DNA from 4 places in the Streptomyces sp. NPDC005805 genome. Region 1 is predicted to be linked to each of the others. Evidence: riboswitches for the same ligand, from Rfam matches in the RefSeq annotation. Region 1 holds a riboswitch; each other region holds the start of a gene.
The links. A riboswitch is a leader RNA that binds a small molecule or an ion and turns the genes downstream of it on or off. The one in region 1 is predicted to bind cyclic di-AMP.

Region 1 (7,382 bases):
TCGAACGGTTATCGAACGTAGAGCCAAAGCTGCGCCCGCAGTCCGCCGAAAGGCGGCCGAATGCCCGTTTCCTCATGGCGGAGATACCGCCGAAGATTGTCGCCATCGCATACCGCCGGGTACAGTCGCGCCCACTGCTTCCCCCCGGGGCTCCGCACGCGGCCCGCCCCGGACGCAGGTCCTGCTGCCGAGGCGAGAGAGAAGTTGGTGAACGACCAGCACGCCCACGCCGGGTACGCCGGCTACACCACCGGCAGCTACGACTCCGACCCGCTCTTCGGGGCCCTCCCGGGCAGTTACGAGTCCGGCCACAGCGGCCAGTACGACTCTTCCCAGTGGGACACCGGCGCACACACGACCGCGGCACACGACGTCTACGGATCGTCGGACCAGCAGCATCAGCAGTACCAGCAGGTGCAGCAACAGGCCGCGTACGGGCAGCAGTACGAGCAGTACCCGCAGTACGACGCCACCGGCCAGTGGGACTCCACCGCCTGGAACCAGGCCACCGGCACCGGCCAGTACGAGACCGCGGCCGCCGCGTTCGGCTACGACACAACCGGCCAGTACGACACCACCGGCCAGTGGGCCACCACCTCCCTCGACGCCTCGTTCGAGACGGGCGCGTACGACGCCACCGCGTGGAACGCGGAGAGCACGGTCGCACCGGAAGCCCTGGTGCCCCAACAGTTCACGCCGGAGCACGAGTTCACCTCCGCCGAGTACGGCACACCGCACGAGGCCGCGCACCACGAGGCCACGGCCTACGACGCGGACGCCTACGACCTCGGCCAGGTCGACCCCGCCGCCTACGACTCCGGCTACGCGTACGAGACCGAGTACGACGCCGACTACGCGGCCGGCAACGGCGACACGGACGAGGACGCCCCCGGCCCCGCCGCCGACGCGCACGAGACGTACGACGCGTACGAGGGTGACGCGTACGAGGGCTACGAGGCCCCCGAGACACACCTCGCGGACGACGCCCACGGCACTCACGACCTCCACGCCCACGACGCGACGCACGAGGACGACGACGAGGCCGACGCCGAGCACCACAGCGCCCTCACCCAGACCATGACCGCGCTCCCCACCGCCTCCGTGGCCGCCCGCCCGGTCCGCCGCTCCGGCGGCAGCCGCGGCCGGCGCCGGACGCCCGCGAAGCGCTCCGCCCTCCTCACCGTCGCCGTCCCCTCGGTCTGCGTCCTCGGCGCCGCCGGTATCGCGGCCGCCTCGGTCGGCGACCTCGGCGGCACCGAGAAGAAGGCGGACGAGAAGACCAACCTGGCCGCCGCCGACCCCGGCGCGGTGAAGGCGGTCGAGGCCAACAGCAAGATGGACACCCAGCTCGCCGCCCTCAGCGCCGACGCCCGCGACTTCGGCGACCGCGCCTCCCGCACCCAGGAGCGCATCGACCTGAAGGAGCGCCAGGCCGCCGAGAAGAAGAAGCGCGAGGAGGAGGCGGCCCGCCGCGAGGCGCTGCGCCCCAAGTTCGTCCTCCCGGTGAAGCAGGACGGCCTCAGCGCCTACTACGGGCAGTCCGGCGTCAACTGGATGTCCCTGCACACCGGCATCGACTTCCCCGTCCAGTACGGCACGCCGGTCATGGCGGCCACCGACGGCACCGTGCGCACCCAGTGGAACAGCGCCTACGGCAACATGGCCATCGTGACGGCGGCCGACGGCACCGAGACCTGGTACTGCCACCTCAGCACCACCAAGATCCGCAGCGGTTCGGTGAAGGCCGGCGACGTGATCGCCTACTCGGGCAACTCCGGCAACTCGACCGGCCCGCACCTCCACTTCGAGGTGCGTCCCGGTGGCGGCTCCGCGATCGACCCGCTGCCCTGGTTCCGCAGCCACGGGATCGAACCGACCTGACGGACACCCGCGCACACGCACGACGGAGGGGGAGGGCCGCACCCGGGCCCTCCCCCTCCGTCGTGTCCGTCAGGGCGTCAGAGCTTCTCGACCGGCGCGTACCGCAGCAGCAGCCGCTTCGGCTTCTCGTCGCCGAAGTCGATCGTCGCCTGCGCGTCCGAGCCGGAGCCCGTGACGCCGACGACCGTGCCCAGGCCGAACTGGTCGTGGGTGACCCGGTCCCCGACCGAGAGCGCGATCACCGGCTTGTCGTTGGCGCGCCGGGTCGCGAAGCCCGAGGCGCCGCCGCGCGAGCGGGACGAGGAGAGGGAGGAGGTGATCCCGGCCGTCGGCCCGGCGGGCGCGGCCATCGGCCCGGTGCGCTTCCAGTCCAGGTGCGCCGCCGGGATCTCCTCCAGGAAGCGCGAGGGCGGGTTGTACGAGGGCTGGCCCCAGGCGCTGCGCATCGCGGAGCGCGTCAGATACAGCCGCTCCCGGGCTCGGGTGATGCCCACATAGGCGAGCCGGCGCTCCTCCTCCAGCTCCTTGGTCTGGCCGAGGGCCCGCATGTGCGGGAAGACGCCGTCCTCCAGGCCGGTCAGGAAGACCACCGGGAACTCCAGGCCCTTGGCGGTGTGCAGGGTCATCAGGGTGATGACGCCGGAGCCGTCCTCGTCCTCGTCGGGGATCTGGTCGGAGTCGGCGACCAGGGCGACCTGCTCCAGGAACTCGGCGAGGGTGCCCGCGCCGTCCTCCTGGGCGCGGTCCTGCTCGAACTCCAGGGCCACGGCGGCCAGTTCCTGGAGGTTCTCGATCCGGGTCTCGTCCTGCGGGTCGGTGGACGCCTGGAGTTCGGCGAGGTAGCCCGTGCGCTCCAGCACCGCTTCCAGGACGACCGCCGGGCCGGCGCCGGACTCGGCGATGGTGCGCAGTTCCTCCATCAGGACGTTGAAGCGCTTGACCGCGTTCGCCGAGCGGGCGGCCATGCCGTACGCCTCGTCGACCCGGCGGAGCGCCTGCGGGAAGGTCATCTTCTCGCGGAGGGCCAGGGCGTCGATCATCGCCTCGGCGCGGTCGCCGATGCCGCGCTTGGGGACGTTGAGGATGCGGCGCAGCGGGACGTTGTCCTCGGGGTTGGCCAGGACGCGCAGATACGCGAGGACGTCCCGGACCTCCTTGCGCTCGTAGAAGCGCACCCCGCCGACGACCTTGTAGGGCAGGCCGACGCGGATGAAGATCTCCTCGAAGACACGGGACTGGGCGTTGGTGCGGTAGAAGACCGCGACGTCCCCCACCTTCGCCTCGCCCGCGTCCGTGAGGCGGTCGATCTCGTCGGCGACGAACTGCGCCTCGTCGTGCTCGGTGTCCGCGACATAGCCGGTGATCCGGGCACCGGCACCGGCGTTGGTCCACAGGTTCTTCGGGCGGCGGGACTCGTTGCGCTCGATGACGGCGTTGGCGGCGGACAGGATCGTCTGCGTGGAGCGGTAGTTCTGCTCCAGCAGGATCGTGGTCGCGTCCGGGTAGTCCTCCTCGAACTGGAGGATGTTGCGGATGGTCGCGCCGCGGAAGGCGTAGATCGACTGGTCCGCGTCACCGACGACGCACAGCTCGGCCGGCGCCAGGTCCTCGTAGCCCTCGCCGACCAGTTCGCGCACGAGCGTGTACTGGGCGTGGTTGGTGTCCTGGTACTCGTCGACCAGGACGTGCCGGAAGCGGCGGCGGTAGTGCTCGGCCACGTCCGGGAAGGCCTGGAGGAGATGGACGGTGGTCATGATGATGTCGTCGAAGTCCAGGGCGTTGGCCTCGCGCAGCCGCGCCTGGTACATCCGGTACGCCTCGGCCAGAGTCTTCTCGAAGCCTCCCCCAGAGCCTTCGGCCTGGGAGGTACCCCCAAGGGCCCGGTCGGCGAAGGTCTCCTCGTCGATCAGCTCGTTCTTCAGGTTGGAGATCTTGGCGCTGAAGGACTTCGGCGGGAACTTCTTCGGGTCGAGGTCCAGATCGCGGCAGACCAGGGACATCAGGCGCTTGGAGTCGGCCGCGTCGTAGATCGAGAACGAGGAGGTGAAGCCGAGCTTCTTCGACTCGCGGCGCAGGATGCGCACGCAGGCGCTGTGGAAGGTCATCACCCACATCGCGTTGGCCCGGGGGCCGACGAGCTGCTCGACGCGCTCCTTCATCTCCCCGGCGGCCTTGTTGGTGAAGGTGATCGCCAGTATCTGGCCGGGGTGGACGTGCCGGGTGGCCAGCAGATGGGCGATGCGGTGGGTGAGCACCCGGGTCTTGCCGGAGCCGGCGCCCGCGACGATGAGCAGCGGGGAGCCGGTGTGCACGACGGCCGCGCCCTGCTGTTCGTTCAGCCCTTCGAGCAGGGCGGCGGCGTCCACGGCGGGGCGGGGGGCGCCGTCGCGGTAGTAGCCGTCGCGGGCGGGCGGCACGTCGTACGCGCCCTGGAAGAGGTCGTCCGGGATCGGCTCCGCGGCCGCTTCCTCGGGCGGCGGCGGAGCGTGCTCGTCCCCGTGCGGCTCCTCGTCGGGAGGCGTCAGGCCGGTCAGGAAGCTGTCGTCAAAGAGGCTGCTCATCGCCTACCGAGTCTAGGCGGAGGGACGGACACTCCGGGCCGCGCTTCCGGGAATGCCCGCCGGTGCACGGTGTGTGACCGGACGCCTCCGGGACGGGGTCACAACGACACACCCCGAGAAAGGTCACGAAAATGTATCGGACATATCGAACACCAACCTTCACAGCACACACACGAATTGGTTAGCGTGCTCGATCAGACGGCCCGCAACCCTCCCGGCGAACCGCGTCGGACGGGCCGGCTGCGCCGAATCCGTACTCCTCGCAGGGCAGTTCGGAACCGGGGACCCAAAAACGCATCAAACCGGGGTGAATCGGGCCGCGTTCCTCGCGCCCGTAGGGCGTCTTCCGTTCGCCCGAACCCGACAGCTAACCCGGTAGGCGGTCCACGGAAGAAGGAGATGCCGGCCTTGGCGTCGCATCGCAGGACCCGCACACGCACCATCAAGCCCTCCCCCACCGTCGGTTTCACGACGGCCGCGCTCGCCGGCGTCACGCTGCTGTCGACACAGAGCGCGACGGCCGCCCCCGGTGAGCCGAAGCCCTCGATCGAGGACGTCCAGAAGAAGGTCGACGACCTCTACCGCCAGGCCGGCAGCGCGACCCAGGAGTACAACAAGGCCCGCGAGGCGACCGCGGAGAAGCGCCGCGAGGTCGACACCCTGCTCGACCAGGCGGCCGACCGGACCGAGAAGCTCAACGAGTCCCGCCGCGCGCTCGGCACCTACGCCGCGGCCCAGTACCGCACCGGGGCCGTGACCCCGACGGCCGCCCTGATGTTCGCGGACAGCCCGCAGGACTACTTCGACCAGTCGCGGCTGATGGACCGCATGACCGACCAGCAGCAGTCGGCGATCGCGGCCTACGAGACCGAGCGGGCCGCCGCGGCGAAGCAGCGCGCGGAGGCGGGCAAGCGGCTCCAGTCGCTCACCGAGTCGCAGCAGGCCCTGCGCACCAGCAAGCAGACCGTGCAGACCAAGCTGGCCGAGGCGCGCTCGCTGCTGTCCCGGCTGACCGCCGAGGAGAAGGCGCGGCTCGCCGCGATCGAGCGCGAGAAGGAGGCGGAGGCCCGCCGCAAGGCGGAAGCCAAGGCCAAGGCCGAGGCGGAGGCCCGCGCCAAGGAGGAGGCGGAGGCCGCCCGCCGCGAGCAGGAGACCCGGCAGCCGGGGACCGGCACGGACCCGGGCACCGGGACGGGCACCGGGACGGGCACCGGCTCCGGCTCCGGCACGGAGGACGGCGGGTACGCGGCCAAGGCCGACAAGGTCCTCGCCTTCGCCCGCGCCCAGATCGGCAAGCCCTACGTCTGGGGCGCCACGGGACCCAGCTCCTTCGACTGCTCCGGGCTCACCCAGGCCGCGTGGAAGGCGGCCGGCGTGGACCTGCCGCGCACCACCTGGGACCAGGTGAAGGTCGGCACCCGGGTCGCCACGGCCGATCTGCGCCCCGGTGACCTGGTGTTCTTCTACGACGACATCAGCCACGTCGGCATCTACATCGGCGACGGCACGATGATCCACGCGCCCAAGCCGGGCGCGAACGTCCGCGAGGAGTCCATCTACTCCATGCCGATCCACGGCAGCGTCCGCCCGGCCTGACCGGACCGGCACCCCTGCTCCCCGCGCGCACCCCACGGGCGCGGGGCGGGGGCGCGGGGACCGCTCAGGTCCAGAGCGTCGCGATGAAGATGTTGGCCACCGTCAGGCCGCCGACCGCGCCGAAGAGCGCCTTGTCGACCGTCTCCTCGTCCCGCTTCACATAGACCAGGCCCAGGATCACGACCAGGACGGCCAGCTTGATGCCGATCTTGAGGTTGTTCACCGTCTGGTCGTCCGCCTGGTTCAGGCCCACCAGCGCGACGCCGGTGACCAGCATCGTGACGGCGCCGTGCAGCATCGCCGGCGTGAAGCGCGCGGTGCCGGCGCCTATCGCCTTCATCTGGGTGAGGAAACCGCCCAGCAGCGACGCGATGCCGATGATGTGCAGGGCGACGAAGACATTGATCAGTACGTCCATGGGCCGGAGCCTATGCGGGGCCGTACCGCCGCCCCCTGGTCAGGTAACCCTCAGCTCCGTCTTCGGTCGCCGGACCGCCGGTTGTCGATCATCGAACGGTCGGAACACCCGGCCGGAACGCACAGGACCGGGCGGGTTCGGACAGTTCCTCATCTTGCGTCACCTTCCCGTGACCTTCGGGTCTAACGTCCTGCCGCACGCACCACCGACGACGGCTGTGCGACGGATGACGGATGTACGACCGACGACGTACGACGGAAGGAACGGCGCCACCGTGGCAGCGCACCGAAAACCCACCCAGCGTCCGCTCACCGGCCCGGCCGTCCGCGCCGCGGCCACCCTGGCCCTCGCGGGCGCGGCGACCACCACGGCGCTGGACTCCCCCGCCGTGGCAGAGCCCCGCCAGACCCCCGCGCAGATCAAGGCGAAGGTGGACGCCCTCTACCGCGAGGCGGAGGCGGCGACCGAGAAGTACAACGGCGCGAAGGAGCGGGCGACCCGGTCCCGCGAGCAGCTGGACGCCCTGCGCGACGAGGCCGCCCGGCGCACCGAGCGCCTCAACACCTCGCGCGACGCCCTCGGTTCCTTCGCCGGGGCACAGTACCGCGCCGGCGGCATCGACCCCGGCCTGCGGCTCGCCCTCACCTCCGACCCCGGGGAGTACCTGGAGCGCGCCTCCCTCGCCGAGCGGGTCGGGGACCGCCAGGCCGCCGCCGTCGCCGAGGTGCGCCGCCAACTCCTCGACCTCGCCGGGCTGCGCGCCCGCGCCGGGGAGCGGACACGGGAGCTGGAGCGGCAGCGGGACGAGGTCTCCCGCCACAGGACCGAGGTGCGAAAGCGGCTCGCCGCGGCGGAACGGCTGCTCGCCCGCCTCACCGCGGAGGAGCGCGCCGCCTACCGGAGCGGCGGGACCTCCACGGCCTCCG
Region 2 (7,382 bases), on a different contig from region 1:
CGTCGAGGCCGACCTCGACCTCGACCGTGGGGTTGCCTCGGGAGTCCAGGATTTCCCGGGCTACGACGACGTCGATGGACGGCACGAGCATCTCCTTCTGGGATGTGACGCGAGATAGGTGCAGAGGTCTGCTTGGCCTTGCGGCAAGAGCCTAACCGCACCGGAGGGAAAGGCCGCCCGATGCCCGCTCCCTGGGACGAAAAAGGACATCAAGAGCGGAGAAAGGGGCGGAACCCCAGCCTCCGCGCCCGGACCCCGGCCGCGGGGGCCGGCTGCCGGGCCCTCGGGGCCGGCCCGGACGGACGGAACCCCGGCCCGGCGTGTACGGGGGAAGGCACGCCGGACCGGGGTCGCCGGTGCCCGTCGGGGCGGGTGGGGGGAGGTCCCCCCGGTGACGGGAGGGAGGGGTCAGCTCAGGTGGAGCTGCTGACCCGGGTGGATGATGTCGGCGCTCTCCAGGATGTCCTTGTTGAGCTCGAACAGCTTCTTCCAGCCGCCGTCGACCTTCTCGGCCTCGGCGATCCCGCTGAGGGTGTCGCCGGCCTTGACCTTGTACTCGCCGTCGCCCTTCTTGAAGCCCTTGGCCCCGCCCTTCGGCGCGGACTCGGCCTTCGGGGCGGCCGGGGCGGACTTCTTCGGGGCCTCGGACCGCTCGGAGCGGGTGGTCGGGGCCTCGGCGCGCTCCTTCGGCTGCTCGGCGGCGCCGCCGCCGTACGGGGTGCTGGACAGGTTGACGCCGCAGCTCGGCCAGGCGCCCTTGCCCTGGCCCGCGAGGACCTTCTCGGCCACGGCGATCTGCTGGGACTTGGAGGCCTGGTCGGCGGAGGCGGCGTACGCGGTGCCGCCGTACGCGGCCCAGGTGGAGGCGGAGAACTGCAGACCGCCGTAGTAGCCGTTGCCGGTGTTGATGGACCAGTTGCCGCCGGACTCGCACTGGGCGACGGCGTCCCACTCGGAGGCCGTGGCGGCGGAGGCGGAGGTCGCGCCGATCAGCGGGGCGGCGACGGCCGCACCGGTGATGCCCACGAGGGCGGCGACACGGGTCATCTTCGACGGGCGGCGGTGCTTGGCGATGCCGGAACGCAGCATGAATCGTCTCCTCACCGACGCCTACGAGGTGAGCTGTCGGGTTCGGGCCGGAAAGGTGCCCGGCCGCGCACTCGTGGTGCGCGGCTTCACCCCAAGCCGTTCTCGACCCTCCCTCGCGGGCGGCCGGGACCGGCACTTACCTGGGTCCCCCGCTCCTGCCTACGGCGCTGTTCCAGCGACGACTGTTCCCCCGACCGACGGCAGGATTCGGCGTGACGGTCAGCGGTGCCCACCGGTGGCGAGCGGTTCAGACCGTAAACACACGTCTCCCCGATGTTCAAAGAGGAACATCGGGGAGAAAACGGACGAACCGCCGGGCGGGTGCGGGGTGTTTCCGCAGGTCGTGGTCGAGATGACCGAAATCGGCGGGCGAAAGGGGCCAGTTGCGGCAAAGAGACCCTTGTCTCACTTGCACAGAACGGACATTACCCGACGAAACGGCGGGGTGAACTACTCCTGGCCCAGGCCGAGATCGAGGCTCTGACCGGGGAGGATGAGGTCCGGGTCGCCGCCCACGGTCTCCTCGTTCGCGGCGTAGAGAGCCGCCCAGCCGCCCGGGACCTCCCGGTCGGCGGCGATCGTCCAGAGGTTGTCGCCGTCCTGGACCGTGTACGTGCCCTCGGGTGCGGCCCCGGTCACACCGTCACGTGCCGATCCGTCACCTCGTGAGGCATGACGGCCGTTCTCGCGGGATACGTCCGCATTGTCCTGGTCCGTGGCTTCCGGAGTCGCGGTCTCCGACTCCTCGGGGGCCGGGGTGCCGCGGTGCTTGCCGGTGCCCTCGGGCACGGCCTGCTCGCCCTCGGGGGCGGAGCCGCCGGCGTCCGCGTCGGCGGAGGGGTCCACCTCCTTGGCGGGCTCCTCCTCCTTCTCCGTGGCGTCCGGGGCGCCGCCCTCGGGAGCGCCCGTCTCACCGGAGCCGGTCCCGTCGGTCCCGTCGGTCTCGTCGACCGAGCCGCTCTTCGCGGAGTCGCGGTCCGTTCCGTCGGAGCCGGTGCCGGTGCCGGTGTCCGCGTCGGGGGTGGTGGAGGGGGCGGGCTCGGAGGGGAGCAGGTCGCCGGGCTGGACACCCGGGTCGGCGTCCCCGTCCGCCGTCAGACCGCCCACCACCGCGCACGCCTGCCATGCCTCGGGTCCCTGCGCCTGGAGGACCTTCTCGGCGACGGCGATCTGCTGGGACCGGCTGGCCAGATCGGCCCGCTCCGCGTAGGCGGTGCCGCCGAAGTCCTCCCAGTTCTCCTGGGAGAGCTGGAGGCCGCCGTAGTAGCCGTTACCGGTGTCGATCGTCCAGTTGCCGCCGGACTCGCACTCGGCGACCCGGTCCCAGGTGGCGGCGTCGGCAGCGGACGCGGAGCCCGCGCCGAGCAGCGGGATGGCGATGGCCGATCCGGTCACCCCCGCCGCGACGACGATGGCCGGTGCCTGACGGGGGCGGCGGTGGCGTCCGTTCCCGGAGAGCATGCAGTTGCCTTTCGCGTGACTACGGGGACCCGTGTGACCTCGTGAGGTCTCCGGGTGGGGGTGAACGTAGCCGCATTCGAACGTGAGTCACAAGTCGATGCAGCGCAGATCACGTGAAAGTCACAGAATTGACGGACCGTCAGTTTGTTTGGGGTGTGAACTCAACGGGCAGAGTGCGCAATCCGCGCATGATGAGCCCCCCACGCCACCGCAAATCACCCGGATCACCCGCAAGGCGCAGATCGGGCAGCCGGGTCAGCAGCGTCGCCAGCGCGGTCTGCCCCTCCAGGCGGGCGAGCGGGGCACCGAGGCAGTAGTGGATGCCGTGCCCGTATCCCAGATGCGGGTTGTCCCGGCGGGACAGGTCCAGGGTGTCCGGCTCCGCGAACCGCGCGGGGTCCCGGTCGGCGGCCGCGAGCACCACGAGCACCGGGTCGCCGGCCGCGATGCGCTGCCCGCCCAGGGTCAGCGGCTCGGTGGCGAACCGCCAGGTCGCCAGCTCCACCGGCCCGTCGTAGCGCAGGAGTTCCTCCACCCCGGTCGCGAGCAACCCCTCCTCCCCCGCCGCCAGCGACGCCTGGAGCCGAGCCCGCTGCGCGGGGTGGTTCAGCAGGGTGTGGACACCGTTGCCGATGAGGTTGACCGTGGTCTCGAACCCGGCGAAGAGAAGGATGAACGCCATCGCGGCGGCCTCGTTCTCGGTGAGGTGCTCACCGTGGTCGGAGGCCCGGATGAGGCCGGAGATGAGGTCGTCCTCCCCTTCCTCCCCCAGCGACTCCCGCTTGCGATGGATGAGTTCGGCGAGATAGCCGCGCATCTTCTTCACCGAACGGGCCACCCCGCCGCGCGGGCCGCCGCCTTGTCCCGGTGTGAAATGTCGCAGCATCATGCCCGCCCAGTCCCGGAAGTCGTCCTGGTCCTCGCGCGGGACGCCGAGCAGGTCGCAGATGGCGTAGATGGGGAGCGGGAACGCGAACTCATGGATGAGGTCCGCCTCCCCGCGCCCGGCGAACCCGTCGATGAGCCGGTCCGTCAGCTCCTGCACCCGGGGCGCGAACGCGGCGACCCTGCGCGGGGTGAACGCCTTCGACACCAGCCGGCGCAGCCGGGTGTGGTCCGGCGGGTCGATGTTCAGCAGATGCGTCATCAGCTCCGCCTTGCGCTCCCCCGGGATCCCCGTCTTCCCCTTGGCGTGCGCGGGCCCGGCGTGGTGCGCCGGGTTCTTGGACAGCCGCTGGTCCGCGAGCGCCTGCCGCGCGTCCGCGTACCGCGTCACCAGCCACGCCTCCACCCCGGACGGCAGCTCCGTCCGGTGCACCGGCGAAAGCTCCCGCAGCCACGCGTAGGCGGGGTAGGGATCGGTCGCGAACTCCCAGGTGAACAGCGCGGGCGCGACGGGAACGGGCGGGGTGGGGGGCGGCTGGTCGTGCATGCGACGACGGTAGCGCCCCCGCCGTGATCACTCCTTCGGCGGACGTCCCGGCATTCCCCCTGGGTAGGCTGACGGTACGCGCCAGACTCCGTCGCATGGGAGCGCTGATGAGTGCCGCAGCCGAGGGCCACCGGGACGAGCAGGACGACCGGGAGGACCGGGAGGAGTCCGCCGGGGAGCAGTACGTCTTCCCGGTGCCGCCGCGCGGCGGGTGGACGGCGGACGACCTCGACCGGATCAAGGGTCTCCCACCGCACACCGAGCTGATCGACGGGGGCCTGTTCTTCGTGAGTCCGCAGACTCTCTTCCACATGGCCGCGCTGCGCCTGCTGGAGAACGCGCTGGCGCAGCAGGTGCCGGAGCATCTGTACGTCGTCCGGGAGATGACGACGAAGCTCGGCGAGCGCGACCGCCCCGAGCCCGACCTCATGGTGGTACGGGAGAGTGCGCTGACCGGCCCCGAGCAGACCTGGTACGCCCCCGAGGACATCCTGCTCGCCGTCGAGATCGTCTCCGAGGAGTCCGTCCAGCGGGACCGTGAGCTGAAGCCCCGCAAGTACGCCGCCGCCGGCATCCGCCACTTCTGGCGGGTGGAGAAGAACGGCGACGCACCGGTCGTCTACGTCTACGAACTCGACCCCGCCACCGGTACATACGCGGTGACCGGCATCCACCACAGCCGGCTCAAGGCGGAGGTCCCCTACCCGATCGACGTCGACCTGACCTCGATGGACCGGCGCCGGGGCCCCGCCCAGGACTGACGCACGCGGACCCGCTCCCGTGGCGGCGGTCAGGCCGGGGCGGGTCCGGCCGACTCCGCCGTGCGGATCGCGTCGCGGTAGGCGCGGGCCGCCGCGCGGAGGGCGGCTTCCGGGTCGGTGCCGTCGGCCTCGGCGCGGACCGCGAGGCGGAGGAGGTCGTAGCCGATGCCCTCGCCCGCCGGGAGGTCCACGGGGAGGTCCGCCGCGCGGACGCGGGAGGCCAGTTTCGCGGCGAGGGCCAGGCCGGGCTGGCCCAGCGGGACGCCGTCGGTGACGGAGGCGCGCTGCTTCTCGATCGCCTTGGTGCGCAGCCAGTGCGCGTGCACGTCCTCCGGGGTCTCGGCACTCTCGTCGCCGAAGACGTGCGGATGCCGGTGGATCAGCTTCTCCACGATCGTCGCGGCCACGTCGTCCACCGAGAACGGCTCCTCCGCGTCCTCCTCCGCGATCCGGGCGTGGAAGACGACCTGGAGCAGGACGTCCCCCAGCTCCTCGCGCAGCTCGGTGCGGTCGCCGTCCTCGATGGCCTCGACGAGTTCGTACGCCTCCTCGATGCCGTACTTGGCCAGCCCCCGGTGCGTCTGCCGCGAGGTCCACGGGCACTCGCGCCGGACGCGGTCCATGACCTCGACCAGGTCCAGCAGCCGGGCGCCCGGCAGGTCGTAGGAGCCGGGCAGCAGCTCCAGCTCCGGCATCGCCACCCGGCCCGAGCCGCCGAGGCGGGCCAGCCCGTCGGTCAGCGGCTGGTCCCCCGTGCCCGAGGTGACCACGACCACCGTCCGCCCGCCCGCGCACGCGGCCACCAGCTCCTCCGCGCCCGGCACCCCGTGCTCCACCGCGACGCCCGCCTCCCGCAGATACGGCAGCTGGGGGTGGGCCGCGTCGGCGCAGAGCACCAGGTCCGCCGCGCGCAGGACCCGCCAGGCGGGCCAGGACAGCAGCCCGGGGGCGACCCGGTGGCTCGCGGTGAGCAGGACGAGCCGGCCGGCATCGCAGGAGTCGGGCACGGTCGCGGAGGCTTCTTCGGTCACTCCTCGAACCTACCCCGGGCCCGGAGCGCGTCAGGCCCCGGTCGCGGGCTCCGGCTCCTCGGTGACCTGGGTGATCCAGGGAGCCTGGTAGGCGCCCAGCTCCAGCTTGGCGTCGTTCCAGGCGCCGAAGCGCGGGTTGACGTCGATGTCGAGGGACTTCGCGGCGGCGGTGAACGCCTCGTTCATCTCCTGCTGGCCCTCGGGGGTGTTGGTCGCGCCCAGGGACTCGGCGAGCTTGCCCACCAGGACGTCCCGGCGGATCACGTCGTCCAGCTGGTCGGGGGCGACCCCGCGCTGCTGGAGGTACATCGCGGCGAGCTGCTCCTCGCCGCCGGACTGCTCGGCGAGGGCGGCCCGGGCCTCCTGGACCTCCTTGCGGGTCACCGTCACCCCGGCGTCGTCGGCGGCCTTCGTGACCACCCGGTCCACGATCAGGTCGTACAGCTTGGCCCGGCCGAGCTGCCCGGTGTCCTTGATGAGCTGGGCCGCCTGCGCGGAGGACTGCTGCGCGTCGCGTACGTCCCGCACCTGCGCCTGCACGGTGGACACCTCGATCCGCTCCCCGCCGACGACGGCGGCGGCGCCGGGGTGGGCCTCGTTCCCGCAGGCGGCGAGGAGGGGGACGGCGGCGGCGAGGGCCGCGGTGAGGGTGAGCGCGGTGCGACGGCGGCGGTGCAAAGGAGCCTCCCGGGGAGAGTTTGTGCATCGGTGCACAAAGCCTTGCGGTGATCGATGGTAGGCAGTCGGAGTGGCGCAGGCCACTGGTTCGCCAAACGATTCGCCGAGGGGTACGGATGCGGTGCCCCGCACACCCCGTGCGGCGGGGCACGGGCATCGGCACCCCGACGCTCATCCGGCGTTCACCCGCCGCTCACGCGCGCGTCAGCGGCCCCTCCCCCGGGCCGCCCTACCCTCGCCCGGTGACCACGCTCTCCGTCATCGTCCCCTGCTACAACGTCTCGGCGTACGTCGCCGAGACCGTGGCGGGCCTGGTGAACAACGCGCGCGAGGACTTCGAGTTCGTCTTCGTCGAGGACCGCTCCACCGACGACACCTTCGAGGCCCTGACCGCGCTCACCGCCCGGCTCCCGCACAGCACCGTCGTCCGCCACGACGAGAACCGGGGCCTCGCCTCGGCCCGCAACACCGGCATCGACCGGGCGAGAGGGCGGTATCTGACCTTCCTCGACGGGGACGACTGGCTGGGCCCGGGCCATCTCCCCGCGCTGGTCGAGGCGATCGGCCGGCTCGGCGTCGACTTCGTGCGCACCGACCACGTCCAGGCGACCGGCACCCGGCGCACCCTCCAGCGCGCCCCCGAGGGCCGCCGGGACGTGCCCCTCGACCCGCGCTCCTCGATCCTCCCCGTCGACGAGTCGAGCATGGTCGACTACCCGTACGCCTGGGCCGGGATCTACGACGCCCGCCTTCTCGACCAGGGCCTGCTGCGCTTCACCGACGGGCTGCGCACGGCGGAGGACCGGCCCTGGATCTGGCAGTTGCACCGCAGGGCCGAGTCGTACGCCGTGGTCTCCCAGCACCGGATCTTCTACCGGCGCGGGGTGGCGACCTCCCTCACCCAGATCGGGGACGTGCGCCAGCTGGACT
Region 3 (7,382 bases), on a different contig from region 1:
GCGGAGACCCGGGCCCGGGCCGGAGAGGAGGGACCGGGATGGCCGCAGCGAGCACCCCCGCCGACCACTCCGGCGCGGCCGCGAACCGCACCCCCGCCGACCGCGACCACGCGGACACGCACCCCGCCCCCGCCCGCCCCGCCCCCACCTCCGTCCCCGACGCGCTCCGCCCCTTCGACGCCGTCGTCCTCGACACCGACGGTGTCATCACGGACTCCGCCCGCGTCCACGCCGCCGCCTGGAAGACCGCCTTCGACGCCTGCCTGCGCGACCACCCGCCCGAGGCCCCCGCCGACCGGCGCCCCTTCGACCCGGTCGCGGACTACCTGCGCCATGTCGACGGCCGTTCCCGGGCCGACGGCGCCGCCGCGTTCCTCGCCTCCCGGGGGCTCACCCTCCCCGAGGGCGGCCCGGACGACCCGCCGGGCACCGGCAGCGTCGGCGCGGTCGCCGCGTACAAGGACCGGCTGTTCACCGAACGGCTGGCGCACGACGGCGTCGACGCCTACCCGGGCACCCTGCGCCTGCTGGAGCTGCTGCACACCGCCGGGGTGCCCCTCGCCGCGGTCTCCGCCTCCCGCCACGCCCGGGAGCTGATCACCCGCGCCGGAGTGCTGCCCCGGCTGGACGCCCTGGTCGACGGCAACGAGGCGGCCCGGCTCGGGCTGCCCGGCAAGCCGGACCCGGCACTGTTCCTGGAGGCCGCGCGCCGCCTCGGCGCCGACCCGGCCCGCACCGTGGTCGTCGAGGACGCCCTCGCGGGCGTCGCGGCCGGCCACCGGGGCGGCTTCGGCCTGGTCGTCGGCGTGGACCGGACCGGCGGCCCCGGCACCGCCGACGCCCTGCGCGAACACGGCGCCGACCTCGTCGTCCGCGATCTCGGCGACCTCCTCCCGACCGGGGACACGACATGAACCACGACGAGACGAGCGGCGACGCGACCGCAGGTGCGCCCGGCGCGACGACCGCCGGGGCGAGCGGGGGCGCGGCATGAACGACGAGGACTGGATCTGGGCCTACGAGGGCTACGACCCCGGCAGCGAGCGGCTGCGCGAAGCCCTGTGCACCCTGGGCAACGGTTACTTCGCGACCCGCGGCGCGGCCCCCGAGTGCACCGCCGGCGAGTACCACTACCCCGGCACCTACGCGGCCGGCTGCTACAACCGGCTGACCTCGGACATCGCAGGCCGCCAGGTCGAGAACGAGGACATGGTCAACCTCCCCGACTGGCTCCCGCTGCGCTTCCGCCCGCACAGCGAGGAGGGCGACGAGCCCTGGTTCACACCCGACGGCGACGGACTGCGCGAACACCGCCAGCAACTCGACCTCCGCTCCGGCACCCTGGAACGCACCATGCGCTACGCCGCCCCGGACGGACGCACCCTGACGGTCCGCCAGCTCCGCCTGGTGCACATGGGCGACCCCCATCTGGCCGCCCTGCGCACCGAGTTCACCGCCGAGGGCTGGTCCGGCGACATCGAGGTGGAGGCGGCCCTCGACGGCACCGTCACCAACAGCGGCGTCGCCCGCTACCGCGACCTCGACGGCCGTCACCTGGTGCACGTCAACGCGGGCGACGGCGACCCGGAGGTGGTCTGGCTGCGCTGCCGGACGGTCACCTCCGACATCCGCGTCGGCCTCGCCGCCCGCACCGGCGCCGACGCGCCCGCCGCCCACGAACTGCCCCGCACCGCCCACGAGCCCATGCGGGCCGTGCAACTCCTGCGGCTCACCCTCACCCACGGCCGCCCGCGCACCGTCGACAAGATCGTGGCCCTGCACACCTCGCGCGACCCCGCGATCAGCGACCCGCTGCACGCGGCGGCCGACCGGGTGCGCCGTGCGCCGGACTTCGACACCCTCCTGGAGTCCCACCGCACGGCCTGGCGGGCCCTGTGGCGGCGCGGCGACCTGGACGTGCGCGGCGAGGCCGGCCGGATCCTGCGGCTGCACCTCTTCCACGTCCTGCAGACCCTCTCCCCGCACACGGCCGACCTCGACGTCGGTGTCCCGGCCCGGGGCCTGCACGGCGAGGCGTACCGCGGACACGTCTTCTGGGACGAGCTGTTCGTCCTGCCCTACCTCAACCTGCGCTTCCCGGAGGTCTCCCGCGCCCTGCTCACCTACCGCCACCGCCGCCTGGAGGCCGCCCGCGTCCTCGCCCGCGACGCCGGCTACCAGGGGGCCATGTACCCGTGGCAGAGCGGCAGCGACGGCCGGGAGGAGACCCAGCAGCTCCATCTCAACCCCCGTTCCGGCCGCTGGCTGCCCGACCACTCCCGCCTCCAGCACCACGTCGGCTCGGCCATCGCGTACAACGTCTGGCAGTACTGCGAGGCGAGCGGCGACGCCGAGTTCCTGCACACCAAGGGCGCGGCGATGCTCACCGGGATCGCCCGCTTCTGGGCGGACTTCGCGGACTGGGACCCCGGCCTCGGCCGCTACCGGATCCGGGGGGTCGTCGGACCCGACGAGTACCACGACGCCTATCCGGACGCGGAGCGGCCGGGGCTCGACGACAACGCGTACACCAACGTCACCGCCGCCTGGGTGCTCGCCCGGGCCCTGGAGGTGGCCCGTGAACTGCCCGAGCCGCGCCGCGTCGAGCTGTTCGAGCGCCATGGGCTCACCACCACCGAGCTGGAGCACTGGGAGGAGGTGTCACGGAAGCTGTACGTCCCCTTCCACGACGGTGTCATCAGCCAGTTCCACGGCTACGGGGAGCTGGCCGAGCTGGACTGGGCGGGGCTGCGGGCCCGGCACGGGGACATCCGCCGCCTGGACCGGGTGCTGGAGGCGGAGGACGACACGGTCAACCGCTACCAGGCGTCGAAGCAGGCCGATGTGCTGATGCTCGGCTACCTGTTCGCACCGGCGGAGCTGCGCGCCCTGCTGGCCCGGCTCGGCTACGAGCTGGACGACCGGACCTGGCACCGCACGGTCGACTACTACCTGCGCCGGACGAGCCACGGCTCCACACTCAGCGGGCTGGTCCACGGCTGGGTGCTCGCCCGGGTCCGGCGGGAGGAGGCGTGGGACTTCTGCCGTGAGGCGCTGGAGGGGGACATCGCGGACCTCCAGGGCGGCACCACGGAGGAGGGCGTCCACCTGGGCGCGATGGCGGGCACCCTGGACCTGGTCCAGCGCGGGCTGACCGGCATGGAGACCCGCTCCGGCGCCCTGTGGTTCGACCCGGTGCCCTCCCCGCAGCTCGCGGAGTACGGGTTCAGCGTGCGCTACCACGGCCACTGGGGCGTCGGGGTGCGGATGCGGCCGGGGGAGCTGACGATCGCCCTCCCGGCCACCCCGGACGGCCTGCCCATCGACGTACGCCTCGGCGACCGCACGGTGACCGTCGCCCCGGGCACCTCCCGCACCCTGGACCTCCCCGACGCCTGACACCCGCCCCGGCCCGGCCCCCCGCCGGGAGGGTCAGGCCACCGGTCCCGCCATGTCGTCGGCCTCCCAGTCGAGCCGGTCGACCACATCCACCACACCGTCGATGCTCTGGCACAGACGGACGACGATCCGTACCAGGGAGCGTTGCTCCAGGGTGCCGCTGAGGGTCACCCGGCCGTCGTCGACCTGCACCGAGACCGCGGCGGGGGAGACCCCGAGGGTGCCCGAGAGCACGTCCTCGACGATCTCCTCCTGGATCGACCGGTCCCGGCGCAGGAAGAGCTGGAGCAGATCGCTGCGGCTCACCACCCCGATGAGCCGCCCCGTGCCGTCCACCACGGGCAGCCGCTTGATGTGCCTCTCCTCCATCACCCGGGCGGCCGCCACCGCGCTCCATTCGGGCCGGGCCACCACCGCCGGGCTGGTCATCAGCCCTTCGGCGGTGTCGGAGGCGGTGCCGCCGGTGTGCCGGCGCAGCAGGTCCGCCTCCGAGACGACCCCCAGGGGTCGGCCCTCCTCGTCGACCACGGGCACGGCGGTGATCCCGTACTCGTCGAGCAGCCGGGCGATCTCCTTGAAGGCCGTGCCGGGCTGGGCGACCACCGCCTGCGGGGTCATCAGGTCGGCCACCGAGCGGTGTCTCATCGCGCACCGGTCCCAGGGCCTGTGCGCGGGCCTGCCGGAGAAGTCATGCGCGGTACCTCCACATGCGTGCGGTCCTGTTGGGGACAGTATTTCCGAGTCTGTCCGGGACCCCGCGGCCGGGTGCCCGCCGCGCGTCGCCGCCGTGCGGGCCCGGCCCCCGCTGACTACCGTGGGCGCGGGACGGCGTACGCGCCGTGTCCGCGCCGGGCGACCGGCCCACCCGGACCGACCGACAGGGGAAGGTGCCCGACCATGCCGGGACAACCGCACACGGAGCCATCCGGAGCAGGCCGGGGACGACTCGGCGGGGACATCGGCCGCCGGGTCGGGGCGCGGCGGCGGGAGCTGGGGCTCTCTCGCGAGGAGGTCGCCACCCGGGCCGGATCGGCCCCCGGCTACATCCAGTACCTGGAGGAGAACCCCGCGGCCCCGGGTATGGGGTTCCTGCTGCGGCTCGCGGACGCCCTGGAGACGACGGTCACCGCGCTCACCGGCAGCGGGGCCGACCTGCCGGAGGGGCTGGGCCGGGCGGGCTACCACCCGGAGCTGGTGGAGCTGGACGCACCGGAATGCTGGGATCTGCTCGGCACCCACGGCGTCGGGCGGGTCGCCGTGACCACCCCGGACGGGCCCGCGATCCTGCCGGTGAACTACGTGGTCTCGGAGGGCGAGGTCGCCTTCCGCACCTCCCCCGGGGCCCTGCCCGGCCGGGCCGCCGGCGGGGAGGTCGCCTTCGAGGTGGACCACATCGACGAGGCGTTCAGCCAGGGCTGGAGCGTGCTGGTGGTGGGCGACGCGCGGACGGTGGCGGACGGGGACGCGGTCCGCCGGCTCGACGAACTCGCGTACAGCGCTCCGTGGGCGGGCGGCGACCGGGAGCTGTGGATCGCCGTCGCGCCGGAGCGGGTCACCGGGCGGCGCATCCTGGTCCGCGGGGCACCCGGAAACGCATAGCGTGCAAAACGGGCATCATTGATGAAATTCCCACCATATTCCCCCCTCTCTCTCGGGAGGGGGGAACCTGTGCATTCATGCGGCGCAATGTCCGTTTACATGCCCAATGGGATATCTGGCGTTCTTTGTGATCGGTTCCGTGACATCGGTCACGCGCCCACTCCGCCGTTGTTCACCGCGCACCCCCAGAGGGCTTTCCGTGCAAGCGAACTGATGCCCCGTCGGGGAATGCGCAACATCATTTACCCGCCCTTTGAGATCGCGGACATTGTGGTTGTGAATTCCAGGCTTGTTCCCGGGCGAGCGTCTCGCCTACGGTCGCGGCATTCCGGATGGAACGCCGAATCCTGCCACTGTCCGGATACCCGATCACATCACCCGTAACGGCAGGAGCGGGGGAACCAGGTAAGTCGCCGGACCGGAATCCACACGGGATACCGGGACGGCTCGGGGTGAAGCCGCGCCCAGCGCGGCCGGGCAGCTCCAGCCCGAACCCGACAGCTCACCTCGCAGGCGACGGAGAGGAACTCGTCATGCCTGCACACGGCAAGCACCGCCGCCCCAGGACCAGCCGCCTGGCCCGCCACCTCGTCGCCGCCGGCACCGGCACCGCCGCCCTCGCCCTCCCGGTCCTCGGCGCGGCCACCGCCACCGCCGCCCCCGCCGCGGAGCTCCCGGCCGCCGCGGCCGCCGCCCCCGCGAAGAAGGCGCCCGCCACCTACTCCGTGGTCGCCGGCGACTCGCTGTCCGCGATCGCCGCCGCGCACTCCCTGGAAGGCGGCTGGCAGAAGCTCTACCAGGACAACCGCCGGGCCGTCGGCGCCAACCCGTCCCTGATCCACCCCGGCCTGGAGCTGACCGTCGGCGGCAAGGCCGCCACCAAGGCCAAGGCCCCCGCCAAGCCCGCCGCCGAGCGCGCCGACCGCTCCGAGAAGCGCACCGCCCCGGTCGCGCAGCAGGCCGAGGCCGCCCCGAAGACGTACTCGGACGACCTCGACGGCTGGATCAAGGAATCGCTGGACATCATGGCCCAGCACGGAATTCCGGGCAGCTACGACGGCATCTACCGCAACATCATGCGGGAGTCCTCCGGAAACCCGCTGGCGATCAACAACTGGGACTCCAACGCCGCCAAGGGAACGCCTTCCAAGGGCCTTCTCCAGGTGATCGACCCGACCTTCCAGGCGTACCACGTCCCGGGCACCTCGACGGACAGCTACGACCCCGTCGCCAACATCACGGCCGCCTGCAACTACGCCGCCGACCGCTACGGTTCGATCGACAACGTCAACGGTCCCTACTGACCGGAAAGGCCGAATCCACGGATTCGACCGCCGTACATCCCATTGCAGAAGCCAACGGACGCCGGGCGCCCGGACCGTCACCGCACGGTCCGGCCACCCGGCGTCCGCGCATTCCCCCGGTAAAGGCGTCCGCGCCCGCCGCCCCCGGACAGCGCACCAGTCCGCGCGGCGGTCCTCCGCCCGCGCTGCAATGGACAGATGACGGCGCCACCCGACGACTGCCTCGCCCGCAACGAGTGGATCTGCGGCGACTACCTCTCCACCCGCAGCGAGATCCTCGTCGACGCCGTGCTCCAGCACCTGGAGCTGACCTTCCTCTCCGTCCTCATCGGGCTGGTCCTCGCCGTGCCCCTCGCCGTCGCCGCCCGCCGCTGGGGCTGGGCCGCGGCTCCCGTCCTCGCCCTGACGACGATCCTCTACACCATCCCGTCCCTGGCGATGTTCTCCCTGCTGCTGCCGGTCTACGGACTCTCCGCCGCCCTGGTCGTCGCGGGACTGGTCCTCTACTCGCTCACCCTCCTCGTCCGCAACATCCTCGCCGGGCTGCGCGCCGTGCCCGAGGAGACCCGGCAGGCCGCCCGCGGCATGGGCTACGGACCCGTCCGCCTGCTCTGCACCGTCGAACTGCCCCTCGCCCTGCCCGCCGCCATGGCCGGACTGCGCATCGCCACCGTCTCGGCCGTCTCCCTCGTCACCATCGGCGCGATCGTCGGCTACGGCGGCCTCGGGAACCTCATCTGGTCCGGGATGAACACCTACTTCAAGGCCCAGGTGCTCACCGCCTCCGTGCTGTGCGTGGTCATCGCGGTCGCCGCCGACCTGCTCCTGCTGCTGGTGCAGCGGCTGCTCACCCCCTGGACGCGGAAGGGGGCCGCGTGAACACCCTCTCCGCCACCTGGGACTGGCTCACCACCGCCTCGAACTGGTCGGGCGACGGCGGCATCACCCAGCGCCTGATCGAACACCTCTACCTCACCGGGGTCTGCCTCGGCATCAGCTGCCTGGTCGCCCTCCCCGTCGCCCTCGTCCTCGGCCACCTCGGCAAGGGCGGCGCACTCGCCGTCAACCTCTCCAACATCG
Region 4 (7,382 bases), on a different contig from region 1:
TCGACTTGAGCTGGTCCAGATTGCCGTCGCGGACCATCCGCCAGAACTCCGCGCCGTCGGCCGGGTCGCTCAGCGGCAGGTTGAGGTTGCGCACGCCCGGCAGCTCGACGTCGGGGCCCTCCAGGCGCTGGTCGGCCGCGTTGCGGAAGTCGAAGACCGTGTGCAGCCCGAGGGAGGAGAGGAACGCGGCGTCGCTCGCGGTGGCGTGGGCGAGGTGGCCGCTGCGGTACAGCCTGCCGTGCCGCACCCGACCGCCGTCGGTGGTCGGCAGCCCGCCCACGTCGCGGAAGTTGCGGACTCCGGCGAGTGCGGGCTCGGGGTCCTGCCCGGCCGAGGGTGCCTGCGGCAACTGCTGCGTCACATGGACTCCAATCAATGGCGGCGGTGCCCGTCCCCTCCACCGGCGCGGTCGCCGGCGGAGGCGCGCTCCCGACGATACGACACCGGTTCACACGCCCTTCATACGCGGCGGGGCGGGGGCGGCGGGACGGCCGGTGCGAGGGACGAAGCCGGACGAGCCGGTCGATCTTGAGCGGCAAGTGCGGTAGTGGAATTGCATTCGCGCCTTGTGTCCGAATTAGGAGATTGATTGGAGGGTGCCCCGTAAGCGCCGTAAATGGGAAACGGCTGGTGAGCAGGATCATATTGGTGACGGTGTGTACTGGCTTCCGCCGGGTCAATTCCGTGCCGGACAAGGGAGTTGACGGCCCGTCGCCCACGGAGGGTGATGGCCGCCCGGCTCCGGTGCGGGTGTGGTGATTGCGTCCGGGAATTCATGGCTTGTTCCCCCGGGGTGGCTCGCCTACGGTCACGCTCAATCCGGACGGACCGCCTAATCCTGCCGCCGACCGGAGTTCGCACCCACCACCGCGTGGCAGGAGCGGGGGACCCAGGTAGTACGCCGATTCCGGAGCAATTCGGACGGCTTGGGGTGAATTCGCGCGACCAGTGCGAACGGGCATCTCCAGCCCGAACCCGACAGCTCACCTCGCAGGCGCCGGAGAGGAATGCGTCATGCCCGGAAAGGGTAAGCACCGCCGTCCCAAGTCCAATCCCGTGAGCCGCGGCTTCGTCGTCGCCGGCACGGGTGGCGCCGCCATCGCGCTTCCGCTGTTCGGCGCCGCGAGCGCCGGAGCGGCGACCGCCGCCGCCCCCGCGGCCGCGCCCGGCAAGTCCGCCGTCGCGGCGCAGGCACCCGCCGCCGCGCAGCAGGCCGCGCCGGCGAAGGCCGCCGCTGCCGCGAAGGCCGCCGCCAAGAAGGCCCCGAAGACCTACACCGTGGTCGCGGGCGACTACCTGTCCAAGATCGCCGACGAGCACGACGTCCGCGGCGGCTGGCAGGAGCTCTTCGACGACAACCGGCGCGCCATCGGCGCCGACCCGTCCCTGATCCACCCGGGCCTCGAACTCACCATCGGCGGCAAGTCGAAGCTGAAGAACGACCCCGAGGTGCGGACCGAGTCCAAGCCGCGCGCCTCCCGCGACGACTCCCGGCAGGAGAAGGCCCCGGCCGCCCCGGCAGAGAAGCCGGCCGAGGCCCCCGCCAAGTCCTCGGCCCCCGCCAAGACCTCCGCGTCCGGCTTCAGCGCGCCCGTCGACGCCTCGATCACCACCCCGTACCGCCAGAGCGGCGGCATGTGGTCCAGCGGCTACCACACCGGTGTGGACTTCGCCGCGGCCTCCGGTAGCACCGTGAAGGCGGTCGCCTCCGGCACCGTCGAGTCGGCGGGCTGGAGCGGCAGTTACGGCAACGAGGTCGTCATCCGCCACGCGGACGGCACCTACTCGCAGTACGCCCACCTGTCCTCGCTCTCCGTCTCCGGCGGCCAGTCGGTCTCCGGCGGACAGCAGATCGGCCTCTCCGGCTCCACGGGCAACTCCACCGGCCCGCACCTGCACTTCGAGATCCGCACCGGGCCGTCCTACGGCTCGGACATCGACCCGCTGGCGTACCTGCGCCAGAACGGCGTCAACCTCTGACGCGGTACCCCTCCTCCCGGCCCGGCGCGGTGTCGACCGCGCACTCCGGCCCCGGTGGTGGTCCCCCGTTCCGTCCGGCGGCGGAGCGGGGGATTCCGCGTATTCCGGCTTGGCGGAAACTTGACCGGTGGTAAAGATCACCTCCCGTCAACCCCTCCTTACGGTCGCGTAGGTCACATCCGGGCAGGAAGGATGTGCTCCCGTGGCAGACGATTCGAGAACAGAGACCAGTGGCGCATTCGGGTCGTACGCAGCGATCGGTGACAGCTTCACCGAGGGCGTGGGCGACCCCGGACCCGACGGGACCTTCGTCGGCTGGGCGGACCGGTTCGCGGTCATCCTCGACGACCTCACCCCGGAGCACACCTTCCGCTACGCCAACCTCGCCGTGCGCGGCAAGCTGCTCGACCAGATCGTGGCGGACCAGGTGCCCCGGGCCAAGGAACTCGCCCCGGACCTGGTCTCCTTCTGCGCCGGCGGCAACGACATCATCCGGCCGGGCAGCGACCCGGACGACGTGGCCGAGCGCTTCGAACGCGCAGTGGCCGACCTGACCTCCTCCGTCGGCACGGTCATGGTGACCACCGGCTTCGACACCCGTGACGTGCCGGTCCTGCGCCATCTGCGCGGCAAGATCGCCACGTACACGGCGCATGTGCGGGCCATCGCGGACCGCTACGACTGCCCGGTGCTCGACCTGTGGTCCCTCAAGTCCGTCCAGGACCGGCGCGCGTGGGACCTGGACCGGCTCCACCTGTCGCCCGAGGGCCACACCCGGGTCGCCCTGCGCGCCGCCCAGGTCCTCGGCATCGACGTCCCCGGCGACGCGGACCCCGACCAGCCCTGGCCGCCGCAGCCGCCGCGCGGGCCGCTGGAGGTGCGCCGGGACGACATCCACTGGGCGCGCGACTACCTGGTGCCGTGGATCGGCCGCCGCCTGCGCGGCGAGAGCTCCGGCGACCACGTGGAGGCGAAGCGGCCGGACCTCATGCCGCTCTGAGGGGGCCGGTGGGGGCGTGCGCTCGCGGTCGCGCCGGGCCAGGGCCGACTGGCCTGGACGGTCACGCCCCTGCCGGCCCAGCCGCGCTCGCGGTGGGGGCGTCGGGCGTGGTGCGGGCCTGGTTTCCGGGGTGCGCCGGGTGGGGTCGGGCGCGGGGTGCGCCCGCCTCCGCCCTGCCTGCCCCGCCCGGCTCGGCCCCGCGGGGCGTGCGGCGCTTACGGGAAGCGGCGCGCTCGCGGGGGCGCGGGCCGGGCGTGGTCCGGGCCGGCTCGCCGCTGCGGCGCGGTGGTGGTGTCCGCCCGGCCCGCGAGGCCCGGGGCCGCGCGCTCGGCGGTGCGGCCCGGCCCCGGCTCGTCGGTGGCGTCCGCCCAGCCTGGGGCCCACGACGGCCAGGGCGGCCTGCCGGAGCCCGGGTCCGCACGCCCGCTCGGCGGCGACTCCCGCCTGCCGGCTCCGGGGATCACAGGGCCATGGCTCCTGGGGGAGCCCAGGTCGGTCCACTCGGCGACGCCGACCGGTCCGGGGGCCTGCTCGCCCCCTACCGGTCCCGGCCCTGGACGGGAGCGATGCGACCCATTCCGGTGATCAACCGGCTCCTGCCTGCCAAGCCGGGGGAACAGGGGCCATGCCCCCTGCGGGCTGGCCGCTCTGCCTACCGACCCGGCCCGGTTCGGGGCCGTGGCGCGGCCTGCTCCGGGGCCGCTACCCCCTGCCCGGCCCCGGCCGGCCCGGACTGAACGGGTGCGGTGCGCCCCGTTCGGTGGCGGGTGGCTCCCGCTGCCCGGCCCCGGGGGAACAGGGGCCATGCCCCCTGCGGGCTGGCCGCTCTGCCTACCGACCCGGCCTGGTTCGGGGCCGTGGCGCGGCCCGCTCCGGGGCCGCTACCCCCTGCCCGGCCCCGGCCCGGACCGACCGGGTGCGGTGCGACCCGTTCGGTGGCGGGTGGCTCCCGCTGCCCCGGACCGGGCCCAGGGGGCGTGACCCCTGCGGGGAGCCCGGGTCGGCCCGCTCGGCGGCAAGGCGCGGGGCGAGCCCGCGGCGCCCGCCGGGCCCGACCGGGTGCGGTGCGCCCGGTGGCGCTGCCCGCCCCCGCCTGCCCGGGCCCCGGCCCGGACCGGGTCAGCGGGCCGTCGCCGTGAGGGCCTCGCGGTCGAGGCCCAGCTCACGGGCCAGCGCGTCGTCCGTCCACTGGAGCATCGCGGCGCGGGAGAGCGTGCCCGCGTAGGAGGTCATCTGGACGGCGAGCCCGTCCAGGAAGGCCGTCAGGCGCCACGCGGCCGCCGCCGGGTCGTCGCAGCGGAACTCGCCGGCCGCCGCGCCCTCCGCGATCACCTCGGTCAGCGCCGACTTCCACTGCTGGTCGAGCCCCCGCGACAGATCCCGCAGCGCCGGATCGCGCAGCGAGACCGACCACGCCTCGATCCACAGCCGCCAGCCCTTGGCCTGGCCGGTGGGCGCGTACCAGCGCACCGCCGTGCGCAGCCGCCGCAGCGCGGAGGTGCGCCGGCCGAGGATCCGGCGCAGATGCGCCAGATCGGCGTCCGCCGCGTGTGTGAACGCGGCCGCGACCAGCTGCTCCTTCGACGAGAAGTGGTAGAGGACGAGCGCGCTGCTCACCCCGAGCGCGGCGGCCACGTCGGCGATCCGCACGGCGGAGGCGCCGCGCTGCTCGATCTGCTCGACGGCGGCGTTCAGCAGCTCCTCGCGCCGCTCAGGGACGCTCAGTCGGACTCTCCCCACGGCGGTCACCCTACACAGCCGATCTTGGCCCCGGTCCAGACCTCGGAGCGGGAAATTCCGGGGCGCCGGGAAACTCCCCCGGAGCACTCCCGACAGGGGAGCCGCCCGGCCGCCGGACGGCGCCGCGCGGCCGGGCGGACGGGGCCCCGGCAGGGCCTCCCGCGGTGGCGGAACGCCACGTTCCCGTGAACCGTGGAACACCGGCGGACGGGTGCGCGTTGCACCGTCGTGGGCTGTCCGCGCCCGCTGCCGCACCGGCGGACCGCGGCATACCCTCGGACCATGGATGTGTCGACCGATCTCCAGGAGGTGCCGTGACCGGCGCTGGCTCTCCCCCCTCGCTGCGTACCCGGCTGCGTTCGCTGCGGACCGCGGCCTTCGGCGCCGACCCGGCGGGTGAGCGCCGGGAGCGCATCCTCCGTTCGCCGAACTTCGCCGACGGCACCTTCCAGAACCCGGTCGGCGCGCGGACCAGGCCCTCCGGCGCCTCGATGACGGAGTTCGCGAAGATCTACTTCGAGAAGGAGGCGCGCGCCCGCCGCACCCCGGACGGCCCGGTGCCCGTCCACCCGACGACGGTCGCCGACCTCTCCCGGCCGCCGGCCACGGGGCTGCGCCTGACCTGGATGGGCCACTCCAGCGTCCTCGCCGAGATCGACGGCGGCCGGGTCCTCTTCGACCCCGTCTGGGGAGAGCGGTGCTCTCCGTTCGACTTCGTCGGCCCGCGCCGCCTGCACCCCGTGCCCGCCCCGCTCGCCGCCCTCGGCACCGCGGACGTCGTCGTGATCTCCCACGACCACTACGACCACCTCGACCTCCCCACCATCAAGGCCCTCGCCGGCACGGACACCGTCTTCGCCGTCCCCCTGGGCGTCGGCGCCCACCTGGAACGCTGGGGCGTCGCCCCCTCCCGCCTTCGCGAGCTCGACTGGAACGAGTCGACCGAGGTGGCCGGGCTGAAGCTGACGGCGACCCCGGCCCGCCACTTCTGCGGGCGCGGCCTGCGGAACCAGCAGCACACACTCTGGGCGTCCTGGACCGTCGAGGGCCCGGACCACCGGATCTACCACAGCGGTGACACCGGCTACTTCCCCGGCTTCCGGGACATCGGCGCCGAGCACGGCCCCTTCGACGCCACCATGATCCAGATCGGCGCCTACTCCGAGTACTGGCCCGACATCCACATGACCCCCGCCGAGGGCCTCCGGGCCCACCTCGACCTCCAGGGCGGCGCCCCCGCCGGGGTGCTCCTCCCGATCCACTGGGGCACCTTCAACCTCGCCCCCCACCCGTGGGCGGAGCCGGGCGAGTGGACAAGGGACGCGGCGTCCGACGCGGGCCAGCAGGCGGCCTTCCCCCACCCGGGCCAGCCCTTCGAACCGGGCGGCACCCTCCCCACCGACCCCTGGTGGCGCGCCCTCTCGGGCCCGATCCCCACCCCGTGGCGCCGGGTCCGGCCGGTCGAGACCCCCACCGAGGCCGCCAGGCAGGACCTCAACCTCGCGGGCGACCGCTGACGCGCGCGAGCCGACCGACAAGCAGTGCGGGCCGGGCCCGGGGCACTCGTGCCCCGGGCCCGGCCCGTTCGGAACGCTTCTCGTCGCCGGGCTCGGCCCAGCGCCGGTAGAGCGGGATCGGTGAGTGCCCGCTCGGGCAAGCGGCTCACCCGTTGGGCGGGCCGTCTCCCGGTCAGGGGCTGACCGACAGGAAGAGGAACGCGGAGAAGAGCGCGAGGTGGACGCCGCCCTGGAGGAGGGTGGCGCGGCCCGGGACGACGGTCAGGGCGCTGACGACGGCGGTGAGGGCGAGGAGCACCAGGTGGATCGGGGTGAGGCCCAGTTCCAGGTTGCCCGAGAGCCAGACCGAGGCGAGGGCGATCGTCGGGACGGTGAGGCCGATGCTCGCGATCGCCGAGCCGTAGGCCAGGTTCAGACTGGTCTGCATCCGGTCCCGGCGTGCCGAGCGGACCGCCGAGAGGGTCTCCGGGAGGAGGACCATCAGGGCGATGACCACACCGACGACGGTGTAGGGCAGCCCGGCGCTCTCCACGCCCTGCTCGATGGTCGGCGAGATGACCTTGGCGTTGCCGACCACGGCGATCAGCGAGACGACCAGCAGCAGCAGGCTGATGCCGGCCGCGCGGCTGGAGGGGCGCGGGGCGTGCTCCTCGCCGTTCTCGTCCACCGCCACGTCGGAGTCGGGATCGGCCTCGACCTCGGAGCCGTCGGGCGAGGCGATCCGGCACGGCTTCTTCCGCAGGCTGACGGCACCCGTGGCTTCCGCCTGGCGCGCGGCCTCGCCGGTGCCGGAGGCGTCCCCGGAATCACCCCCGGAGGCGTCCTCGGAGGAGGCTCCCATGGCGAGGGACGGGTCCGCGGGGGTGGGCACCGGGGGCTCGTCCTCGCGGGAGACCGGCAGGAAGTAGTCGCGGTGCCGCACGGTCTGGACGGTCACGAACAGCAGATACAGCCCCAGGGACGCCACCGCGGCGAAGGCCAGCTGGCCGGTGGTGAACTCGCGGTCCTCCGCGCCCGTGGTGAAGGTCGGCAGGACCAGCGTCATCGAGGCGAGGGTGATGACCGTCGCCAGCGCGCCGCCCGACCCCTCCGCGTTGAAGACCACGGTGCGGTTGCGGACTGCGCCGACGAGCAGGCAGATGCCG

Region 2: another riboswitch for cyclic di-AMP. It lies ahead of ABZ457_RS15110 (transglycosylase family protein); the one in region 1 lies ahead of ABZ457_RS03840 (C40 family peptidase).
Region 3: another riboswitch for cyclic di-AMP. It lies ahead of ABZ457_RS12825 (LysM peptidoglycan-binding domain-containing protein); the one in region 1 lies ahead of ABZ457_RS03840 (C40 family peptidase).
Region 4: another riboswitch for cyclic di-AMP. It lies ahead of ABZ457_RS23325 (LysM peptidoglycan-binding domain-containing M23 family metallopeptidase); the one in region 1 lies ahead of ABZ457_RS03840 (C40 family peptidase).

What each region holds. Positions count from the first base shown of each region.
Region 1 is NZ_JBEXXN010000004.1:37,840-45,221, forward strand. Features, by position in the region: gene ABZ457_RS03830 (M23 family metallopeptidase) at 208-1,881, shown strand; gene pcrA (DNA helicase PcrA) at 1,959-4,442, opposite strand; cyclic di-AMP (ydaO/yuaA leader) riboswitch at 4,676-4,840, shown strand; gene ABZ457_RS03840 (C40 family peptidase) at 4,842-6,038, shown strand; gene ABZ457_RS03845 (hypothetical protein) at 6,103-6,456, opposite strand; gene ABZ457_RS03850 (NlpC/P60 family protein) at 6,683-7,382, shown strand, end outside.
Region 2 is NZ_JBEXXN010000022.1:49,450-56,831, forward strand. Features, by position in the region: gene eno (phosphopyruvate hydratase) at 1-85, opposite strand, end outside; gene ABZ457_RS15110 (transglycosylase family protein) at 409-1,089, opposite strand; cyclic di-AMP (ydaO/yuaA leader) riboswitch at 1,093-1,266, opposite strand; gene ABZ457_RS15115 (transglycosylase family protein) at 1,540-2,550, opposite strand; gene ABZ457_RS15120 (cytochrome P450) at 2,690-3,982, opposite strand; gene ABZ457_RS15125 (Uma2 family endonuclease) at 4,090-4,743, shown strand; gene ABZ457_RS15130 (nucleoside triphosphate pyrophosphohydrolase) at 4,773-5,774, opposite strand; gene ABZ457_RS15135 (SurA N-terminal domain-containing protein) at 5,805-6,452, opposite strand; gene ABZ457_RS15140 (glycosyltransferase family 2 protein) at 6,695-7,382, shown strand, end outside.
Region 3 is NZ_JBEXXN010000018.1:16,014-23,395, forward strand. Features, by position in the region: gene ABZ457_RS12805 (HAD-IA family hydrolase) at 39-914, shown strand; gene ABZ457_RS12810 (glycosyl hydrolase family 65 protein) at 991-3,399, shown strand; gene ABZ457_RS12815 (CBS domain-containing protein) at 3,433-4,044, opposite strand; gene ABZ457_RS12820 (pyridoxamine 5'-phosphate oxidase family protein) at 4,297-4,998, shown strand; cyclic di-AMP (ydaO/yuaA leader) riboswitch at 5,327-5,527, shown strand; gene ABZ457_RS12825 (LysM peptidoglycan-binding domain-containing protein) at 5,532-6,302, shown strand; gene ABZ457_RS12830 (ABC transporter permease) at 6,501-7,181, shown strand; gene ABZ457_RS12835 (ABC transporter permease) at 7,178-7,382, shown strand, end outside.
Region 4 is NZ_JBEXXN010000049.1:2,907-10,288, forward strand. Features, by position in the region: gene ABZ457_RS23320 (tyrosine-protein phosphatase) at 1-361, opposite strand, end outside; cyclic di-AMP (ydaO/yuaA leader) riboswitch at 853-1,010, shown strand; gene ABZ457_RS23325 (LysM peptidoglycan-binding domain-containing M23 family metallopeptidase) at 1,015-1,980, shown strand; gene ABZ457_RS23330 (SGNH/GDSL hydrolase family protein) at 2,183-2,980, shown strand; gene ABZ457_RS23335 (TetR/AcrR family transcriptional regulator) at 4,100-4,720, opposite strand; gene ABZ457_RS23340 (MBL fold metallo-hydrolase) at 5,035-6,237, shown strand; gene ABZ457_RS23345 (ionic transporter y4hA) at 6,410-7,382, opposite strand, start outside.